4 regions of the Cobetia sp. Dlab-2-AX genome follow, and region 4 is predicted to be linked to each of the others. Evidence: predicted binding sites of a transcription regulator. Region 4 holds the regulator's gene; each other region holds the start of a gene.

Region 1 (2,200 bases), on a different contig from region 4:
GGCTGCGATCGTGCATCGGGCTTCTCCTCGGCGTGACGCAGGCAGGTCAGAAAGCCCTCGGCGATGCGGCTCCAGCCCAATGGTTCGACGCGCACGCGGGCGGCACGTCCCAGTCTGGCGATGCGGGCCGGCCGCTGGCAGGCCTCCACCGCCTGTTCGATGAAGCGCTCCGGCTGGCTGCAGGGCGCCAGCAGGCCCTGGTGATCGTCGCGGATCACCTCGGCGGCCGCCGCGTAATCGAAGGCGATCACGGCCAGTCCGCTGGCCATGGCTTCCAGCACCACGTTGCCGAAGGTCTCCGACAGTGACGGGAAGACGAACAGGTCGGCGCTGGCGTAATGGGCGGCCAGCGCCTCGCCGGTCTGGAAGCCGGCGAAGATCGCCTCGGGCAGGCGCTGTTCCAGGCGCTCGCGCAGCGGACCGTCTCCCACCAGCACCAGGGCAAGGTCCGGTTGCACGGCCAGCATGGCCTCATAGGTACGGATCAGCAGGTCGATGTTCTTCTCGGCGGCCAGGCGCCCGACGTGCAGCGCGACGGGTTGCTGTGAGCTGACGCCCCATGACTTGCGCAATGCTTCGCTGCGATGACGGGGCGAGAAGCGCTCGCAATCCAGGCCGCGCCCCACCACCTGCACATGCTCGAAGCCTTGCTGCATCAGGCTGTCTGCCTGGGTGCGCGTCGGTACCAGCGTCATGTTGGCCGCATTGTGGAAGCGGCGCAGGCCGCGCCGCACCAGCGGGCGTAGCGCCTTGAGCCGGTAGTGGGTGCTGTATTGATCGAAATTGGTATGAAAGCCCGCGACCACCGGCAGGCCCAGACGGCGGGCGACCATCAGTGCGCTGATGCCCAGCGGGCCTTCGGTGGCGATATAGACGACACAGGGGCGATGCTCGCGCCACATGCGCATCAGGCGCTGCGGCGCCGGCACGCCGACCTGCACGCTGTCATACCCTGGCAGGCGGAAGCCGCGTACCTGAAGCTCCTGCTGGACACGCGGCTCCAGGCTGCCATCTCGGGTGGCGGGACGAATGAGTTGGAGCTCACAGCCGTGCGCGATGAGTTGATCGCACAGATGACTCAAGGTATGAGCCACGCCATTGATCTCCGGATGCCAAGTTTCACTGACGAAGGCAATGCGCTCCATGACGTCTCCCTAGATGACTATTGTGGTCATTATCGAGAGAGGGAGTGACGGCGGCATAACAAGCAGGTGACGAAGCGATGACACACCTTCAACCCCTCACAACTCAGAGGTATGAGGGTTGTCTCATGAATCGTCAAGCAAGGACGACAGCCACCGGCGCTATCGTCAACTGGCGGGGACTGGAGGTGGCGCCATGCCGGGCTGGCGCCGCGATGCAACGCAGCTTCAGCGCTTCTCGAGAATTTCGCGCGGGTCGATCGGCTTGCCCCCGTGGCGTACGTCGAACAGCAATTCATGCTGACCGTTGTTGCCGCGTGCGACGCGACAAAGCGGCGTGCCCGGAGTGACCTGCTGGCCCACCTTGACCAGAATCTCGCCGCACTGGGCCAGCACGCTCTGCAGGTTGCCGGAATGGTGCAGGATGACCACGTTGCCCAGTTGGCGCATGGCGTCGGCGAAGCGCACTTCGCCCCGCGCCGGCGCACTGGCGATGCCGCTGGCGGCGGTACGAATCTGCATGGGCGCCAGCTGGCCATTGCCGTTGGTGCCGAATTCACGTGTCACGCTGCCGGCGGCGGGCCAGCGCCACGACTGGCCCGGCTTCTGCAGCGGGCCGGGGTCCGGGCGGGCGACCAGGCTGCCACCGCTGGCGCGCGCGGCCGGGGCGCTGCGGCTCGGGCCACCGTTGAGCGGCACCGAGATCAGCATGCCGACGTCGAGATCATTGGGGTCCTTGCCGGGGTTGGCGGCCTGAATGCGCTGCGGGCTGGCGCCGAAATAGCGTCCGATCTTGGAGTAGGTATCGCCGGGGCGCAGCTGATAGCGATACGGGCCGCCGGAGGGCGCCCGCTCGCGCGCGGTGGGCACCAGGATGCGCTGACCGACCTTGAGGTCACGAATCTTGACACCCGGATTGAAGCGCGTGAGGCGCAGCAGGGGAATGTCGGCATCGCGAGCGATCTGCCCCAGGGTATCGCCCTTCTGGATGGTGACCCACTGGCCGGCCGGCGAGCCGGAGTAGCTGCTGGTCGCGCAGCCGCTCAGCCACAGGCTGA
Region 2 (2,200 bases), on a different contig from region 4:
GGCGCTGCGTCACGCGCAGGTGCCCGGGCTGCAGGGCCGGAGGCCGCGCGAGGCGAGGCGCCGGCAGTCGCTGGCGGCGCTTGACGCGAGGCGTGATGACGCGGGGATGCGGTCACAAGAGACATGCGAGAAACTCCCGACCCCGGCGCAAGGCGCCGGGGCAATGACGAAGGTGGCTGGGCGTGACTTACTGACTGTCGGACTTGCCGTCGTAACGGCGCTGCCATTCGGCGAGCACTTCATCCCGCTGGTTGGCCGCCTTGGCAAAGTCAGCCTCGATCATCATCTCGGTGATATTGGCCGGATAATGCTCGATCGGCTTGGCCACCCCCGGATAGGCCACGACCGCATAGCCTTCGTTGTAGAGTTCATTGGCCGGCTTGGAGACTGCCCAATCCATCAGTGTCTGCGCCGCCTCACGCTTGTCGGTGCCCTTCATGATCGCCGCGGCTTCCATGTCCCAGCCCAGCCCTTCCTCGGGGAAGACCAGGTCCACCGGTGCGCCCTGCGCCTTGAGACGTGCGCCTCGGAAGGCGAAGGATACACCGACCACGGCCTCGCCGGAACCGGCCAGATTGCAGGGCGCGGAGCCTGAGTGGGTATAGCGGGCAATGTTGTCGTGCAGTCGGTCCATGTACTCCCAGCCGCCCTCGTCACCCCACAGCTGCAACCAGCTGGCGACATCCAGATAGCCGGTACCGGAAGAACTCGGGTTGGGCATGATCACGTGGCCCTTGAACTCGGGACGCGTGAGGTCTTCCCAGGACGTCGGCTTGGGCACTCCCAGTCGCTCACCTTCGACGGTGTTGTAGCAGAGCGAGGCGACCCAGGCGTCCATCCCGACCCAGGACGGGTCCTGGCCATCACGGTAGGCGGGATCGACGAACTTGCTATCCAGCGCCTCGACTCCCTTGGGGGCATAGCGTGCCAGCATGCCTTCCTTCTCGAGCACCAGCAGGCTGGTCGCGGCCAGGCCCCACACCACATCCGCCTGCGGGTTGTCCTTCTCGGCCAGCAATCGTGCGGTGATCACGCCCGTGGAGTCGCGCACCCATTTGATGTCGATATCCGGATGCGCCTGCTGAAAGCGCTCGGCATATTTCTGCAGATCATCGGACTCCACCGCGGTATAGACGGTGAGCTCGGTGGCCGCTTGGGCATTGAGGGAAACGACCAGACCAACGGCACTGGCCAGCAAGGAACGGGTGAGGAAGGAACGGGGCAAGAAGGACATCGGGACTCTCCAACGCTTGGTATGAATGGCTCTCGCCATCTGGTATATACCAAGAGTATGGGCGGGCCGAATGACACCCCCGTGACAGTCAGTTGAAGGCCCGGTGAAACAGAGCTACCTCATATAATGTCCCTGCAGCGCGGGCTCAGGGCTTGTTCTTGAGCGAGACGGTGATGCACAGCGCATTGTGCAGCCAGCGCTCTTCGTCATAGCCGATGGGACGATGCTGCTCATCGAAGGTAGCGCGACGCACGGTCAGACCGGGGCTACCCATGGCGACCCCCAGCTCCCGGGCGGCCTGCTCTCCCAGCGACTCGGAGTAGAAGCGCAGCTCACGATGGGCCAGCGTGAGGCCATAGCGTCCGCGCAGCTCCGCCCACAGTGACACCCCGAACTGGCCCTCCTCGAGCAGTCCAGGGGCGCGCTCCGGCACCACCCACATCGACTCGCTGAGCACGGCGCGCTCATCCACGAAACGCCGGCGGCGAATATGATATAGCGGTGTCTGGGCCGCCAGGCCCAGCGCTTGCGCAGCCGGTGGGTAGGCCTGAACATCGGTCAGCAGCACTTCTGTCCGTGGCCGCCGCCCCTGCGCCGTCACATAGTCATTGAAGCCGGAGTCACGCGTGGGGTCGTAATCCAGCCGCGGCGGCGACACGAACCACCCACGCCGATTGCTGCGATGAATGCGCCCTTCTCCCTCCAGCTGCCCCAACGCCTGACGCAACGTCACGCGCGTGGTATCGAAGCGCTCGGCCAGCACGCGTTCAGAAGGCAAACGCCCCTCTTCAAAGGCATCAGGGTCCTTCAGCTGTTCGCGCAGGCGATCGGTAAGGTGGAGGTAATACGCATCACTCATGACGAGGAGTCCTGACCAAAGATGAAGAGGGTTGCCACTACCAGGTAATAACACGGCGCCGCTTGCCCCGCCGGCGAAGACAATGCCCGGGACCCTGCGCCGCCAAA
Region 3 (2,200 bases), on a different contig from region 4:
GAACGTTGTTGGCGTCATCGATCTTGCGAATGACTTCCCACTCCTTCTGGAAGGAGATCGGCACGAATTGCGCTTCACCGGACTCGGAGAACTCCGCTGCCAGTGAGGAGCCTTCCCAGGGGAAGCTCATGAAGGCGTCCTTGATCCTGGCCTGCAACTCCGGAGTTAGGTTGTAGGCGACGCCATAGCTGGTGGTCGGGAAGGTCTGCGAGGTATAGAGCGTCTTGATCTGGTCCGCCTCGATCACGCCGCGGTCTTCCATACGCCCCATCACCGAATTAGCGACGGCAGCAGCGACGTAATCGTGGTTGGCAACGCCGAGGATGGAATTGTCATGCTTGCCGGAGAACACCGGCGTGAAATCGGTGCCGGCGACCATGTCGTAATCGGCCTTGAGGATGGCAGACGGTGCCTTGAAGCCGGAGTTGGAGGTCTCGGAGGTGAAGGCCATTTCCTTGCCCTTGATGTCCTCGACCTTGTCGATGCCGGACCCCGGGTAGGTGATGATTTCCATCTCGTAGCCGTAGCTGCCATCCGCCGCCGCCATCATGGTGAACGGGCGATAGCCGGCACAGGCCACGGCCAACGGGTTGGAACCGGTATTGAAGCCGGCAATATGCAGACGACCCGCACGCATGGCTTCGATCTGGGCGGCGTTGGACTGCACCGGGAAGAACTGCACCTTCTTGCCGGTCTTCTCGGCCAGGTAATCCAGGAAGTCAGACCAGGCATCGGCATAGACTGCCGGGTCTTCCACCGGCGTATAGGCAAATACCAGCGTGCTCGGGTCCTTGAGCTGTGAGGCATCCGTCGGAATATCCGCCACCAGATCCCCATCGGCGTCGTTGTAACGGCTATCCAGACTGAACGCCGCCTGTGCCATCGAAGGAACCAGCATCATCGCGCCTACCACCAAGCCAAGCGTCTTCATATTCCCTGCCCCTTGAGTTTTTTTTCGTTCGAACCGAGATCCAGCTGCGGGTGTAAAGTAGGCGCTTCGTATGAAGATCGGATGACGCTTGCATTGCGAACGTGATGCGCTCGCATGACAGTCCAAAGACAACGCCCTGGAGCGAGCGTGACAAGGCGAATTTCACTGTTATCTGAAAATATGAATCTCCATATATATTTTCCGATAACGGCCCGCACCGAGGCCGCCAGGCCCCGTGATGCCCCGCTATCGTGGCCTTCTCCCCCGCTGATTGACGTTCATTTGAAGATGGCGAGCTGAGCACTTCACCACGCGATGACGCTGTCTTCCCTGACAGACACCCAGCACGTCTTGAAGGTCGCGCTTTCGAGAACGCTGAGATCCACTCGCTCTCTACACCCTGCCATCGTGAGCCAGAGGGCAAGGCGCTGATCCGAGAGCTTGGACCCAAGGGCTTGATGCAAAGGGCTTGGGAACGAAGGCCTTACGCAAAGTGCTTTACCGCAAAGGGCTTGGCGCAAAGGGCTTGGCCACAGCGTCTGGAGACAGGATCTGAACAAAAGAGGCCGAAACGCAAAAGCCCCCGGCAACCAGCGGCTGCGGGGGGCTTTCATCATCCGGGGCGTTAATCACCCGGGCACTCAGCTGCCATCAGGCAGCGATGTCATGCCTCAATGGCGCTCGTTCTTGAGCACGTCGGCGTAGCTCTTCTTCTGGTAACGAGAATGGGTATCGCTCGCCTTGTTGCTGGCACTGGACTTGGCTGACTTGGCCGCCTGGCTGGCGTGTGATGTCTTGGCCGATGCCTTGCTGCTTGCCGTGGCCTTGTGAGACTTGGCAGATGACTTGCTGCTTGCCGTGGCCTTGTGAGACTTGGCAGATGACTTGGCGCTGTTCTTTGACTGGGAGTACTGAGACTTGGCGCTGTCCTTGGTCTGGGAGTACTGAGACTTGGCGCTGTCCTTATGAGCCTCAAGCGTCGGATTGCCGGCCAGTGCCACGGAGGAACCGGCCATGCTGGCCACCATCAGTGCTGCGATCGTCAACTTGCGCATCGTGTCTACCTCGTCATCTTGCATGAATACCGAGTCCTGGAGGGCGTCCCTCGAGGTTTGTCATGAGCAGACACTAACGTGTTGATATTCAAGCTCGCAATTGTCGATCCCTGACATGACGATTTCTTTCACCTTATCCGAAAGTTGTAGCCATCCCGAGACGAGCGTGTCTCATCTGACACCTGTCCCACCCTCACCCGCCTCATGGTTTCAC
Region 4 (2,200 bases):
GCAGGGCACCCATGTCGATGCAGCGACCATTGTCGGACAACTCGTCGGTTTCCAGGCGTGACAGGGTCAGCAGGTCTTCGACCAAGTGCTGCATGCGGTCGGTCTGGCTCTTCATCTGGCCCAGCCCACGCTGCCAGCGCGGTGGCAGGTCATCGGCGTAATCGGAGTAGGTCTCGAGATAGCCGGCCAGCACCGTCAGCGGCGTGCGCAGCTCATGGGAGACATTGGCCACGAAGTCGCGGCGCATCTCTTCCAGGCGATAGAGGCGGGTGACGTCACGCAGCATGACCAGACGCTCGTTGTCACCGAACAGGGTGATGGATATCTGCAGCGTCAGGTTGTCAGACAGCGGCGACTGCAGCGTCAGCGGCTCGCGGTAGGCCAGCCGATTGAAGTAATCGATGAAGACGGGGTCACGCAGATAGTTGGTGATGTGCTGGCCGCGGTCGTGGCTGGCCTTGAGACCGACCAGCTGCTCGGCAGCGCTGTTCCACCATTCCATGTCACCGTGGTTGTCCAGCATCACCAGGCCGTCGCGCATGGCCTCGGAGGATTCCTGGATACGGTTGAGGATGCTGCGCAGTCGCTCCTGAGTCTGGCGCTGGCCCTTCTGATAGCGGTAGAGACGATCGAGCAGGTCTCCCCACACGCCATCGCCGGGTGGTGGCTCTTCATGGGGATTGGTGATCAGCCAGGTATAGAGGCTCTTCAAGTGCTTGAGATGGACGAACAGATACAGCGAAAGGCCCAGTGCCAGGCCCCAGCCCAGATGGCCCAGCAGGCCACCGATCAGGCCGAAGCCACCGGCAAGGTAGCCGAGGCGCCATAGCTCGTTGGTCCAATAGCGCATGAATCCCTCAGGCCTGGGCGCTGAAGCGGTAACCGGTGCCGCGGACGGTCTGGATCAGATGCTGATGGCCTGTGCCCAGCGCCTTGCGCAGGCGACGGATGTGCACGTCCACGGTGCGCTCCTCGACATAGACGTTGCCGCCCCATACCTGATCGAGCAGCTGGCTGCGCGTGTAGGCACGCTCCTGATGCGTCATGAAGAACTGCAGCAGGCGATATTCGGTCGGGCCGACATCCAGCGAGTTGCCGTGGGCGGTGACGCGGTGGCTGGCCGGGTCGAGCATCAGGCCCTCGACTTCTACCGCCTCCTCGACCCCCTTGGGAGTGGTGCGACGCAGTACGGCCTTGAGACGGGCGACCAGCTCGCGCGGCGAGAAGGGCTTGGTGATGTAGTCGTCGGCGCCGGCTTCCAGGCCTTGAATCTTGTTGTCTTCCTCGCCCTTGGCGGTCAACAGGATGATCGGCAGCTCCGAGGTGGTCTCGTCACGCTTGAGACGCCGCGCGAGCTCCAGGCCACTGGTGCCCGGCATCATCCAGTCCAGCAACAGCAGATCGGGCTTTTCATCGACGACGATGGCGTGGGCGTCCTGGGCATTGTCTGCCTCCAGCACGCGGTAATCCGCCATTTCGAGGGCAACGGCGATCATCTCGCGAATCGAGGATTCATCGTCGACAATCAGTACGGTCTTGGAGCTCATCGCTAGATCCCATGCAGCAGTCGGCGCACGCGCCAGAATGACAAGTCGATGACGATTACAACCCGCTTATATGACAACGAGATGACAACTGCCAGCATGGCAGCTTGCACGCAAGCCTGCCAGCCGCCTTGGAGGCGCGGCAGGCAGGCATGAACCGTGGGCTGGGGCGCAACAGAGGGCAGGGATCGCTTTAAATTAAATAATGCGAATGTTTATGCAGGCGTCAGCTCATCGGCCAGGTCGCCAGGGCGATACCGGCGAAGATCAGCAGCCCCGTCCAATGATTGTTGAGGAACGCCTGGAAGCAGGGCGCACGCTCACGCTCACGGATCAGACGTTGCTGCCAGACGAAGGTGACGGCGGCGGCAGCCAGCCCCAGCCAGTAGAAGATGCCCAGCGCCAGGTGCAGTCCGATGCCGATCAATACCGCCAGCATGCCCAGCTGCAGAAGGCCGATCATCAGCTTGTCGGCCCGCCCGAACAGCACGGCGGTGGACTTGATGCCCACCTTGAGGTCGTCGTTGCGATCGACCATCGCATAGGCGGTGTCGTAGGCCACCGTCCACATCAGGTTGGCCGCGAACAGCCACCAGCCGTAGGTCGGCACTTCTTCCAGTGTCGCGGCGAAGGCCATCGGAATCGCCCAGCCGAAG

Evidence for each region. Region 4 encodes PhoB, which activates phosphate uptake and scavenging genes when phosphate is short. Its sites were predicted from a motif close to TGTCATANNNNTGTCANA; they were not measured.
Region 1: NH396_RS04935 (glycosyltransferase family 1 protein) is a predicted target of PhoB. The motif match lies at 1,211-1,228, and genes of this name have one in related genera.
Region 2: NH396_RS04085 (putative 2-aminoethylphosphonate ABC transporter substrate-binding protein) is a predicted target of PhoB. The motif match lies at 1,304-1,321, and genes of this name have one in related genera.
Region 3: phnD (phosphate/phosphite/phosphonate ABC transporter substrate-binding protein) is a predicted target of PhoB. The motif match lies at 1,045-1,062, and genes of this name have one in related genera.

What each region holds. Positions count from the first base shown of each region.
Region 1 covers NZ_JAMXRV010000002.1:430,711-432,910, reverse strand. The annotation lists gene NH396_RS04935 (glycosyltransferase family 1 protein) at 1-1,145, opposite strand, end outside; gene NH396_RS04940 (phosphatase PAP2 family protein) at 1-16, opposite strand, end outside; gene NH396_RS04930 (LysM peptidoglycan-binding domain-containing protein) at 1,371-2,200, opposite strand, start outside.
Region 2 covers NZ_JAMXRV010000002.1:228,485-230,684, forward strand. The annotation lists gene NH396_RS04080 (putative 2-aminoethylphosphonate ABC transporter ATP-binding protein) at 1-125, opposite strand, end outside; gene NH396_RS04085 (putative 2-aminoethylphosphonate ABC transporter substrate-binding protein) at 188-1,234, opposite strand; gene NH396_RS04090 (UTRA domain-containing protein) at 1,380-2,093, opposite strand.
Region 3 covers NZ_JAMXRV010000002.1:78,812-81,011, forward strand. The annotation lists gene phnD (phosphate/phosphite/phosphonate ABC transporter substrate-binding protein) at 1-898, opposite strand, end outside; gene NH396_RS03450 (hypothetical protein) at 1,603-1,986, opposite strand.
Region 4 covers NZ_JAMXRV010000005.1:261,296-263,495, forward strand. The annotation lists gene phoR (phosphate regulon sensor histidine kinase PhoR) at 1-850, opposite strand, end outside; gene phoB (phosphate regulon transcriptional regulator PhoB) at 858-1,547, opposite strand; gene ubiA (4-hydroxybenzoate octaprenyltransferase) at 1,771-2,200, opposite strand, start outside.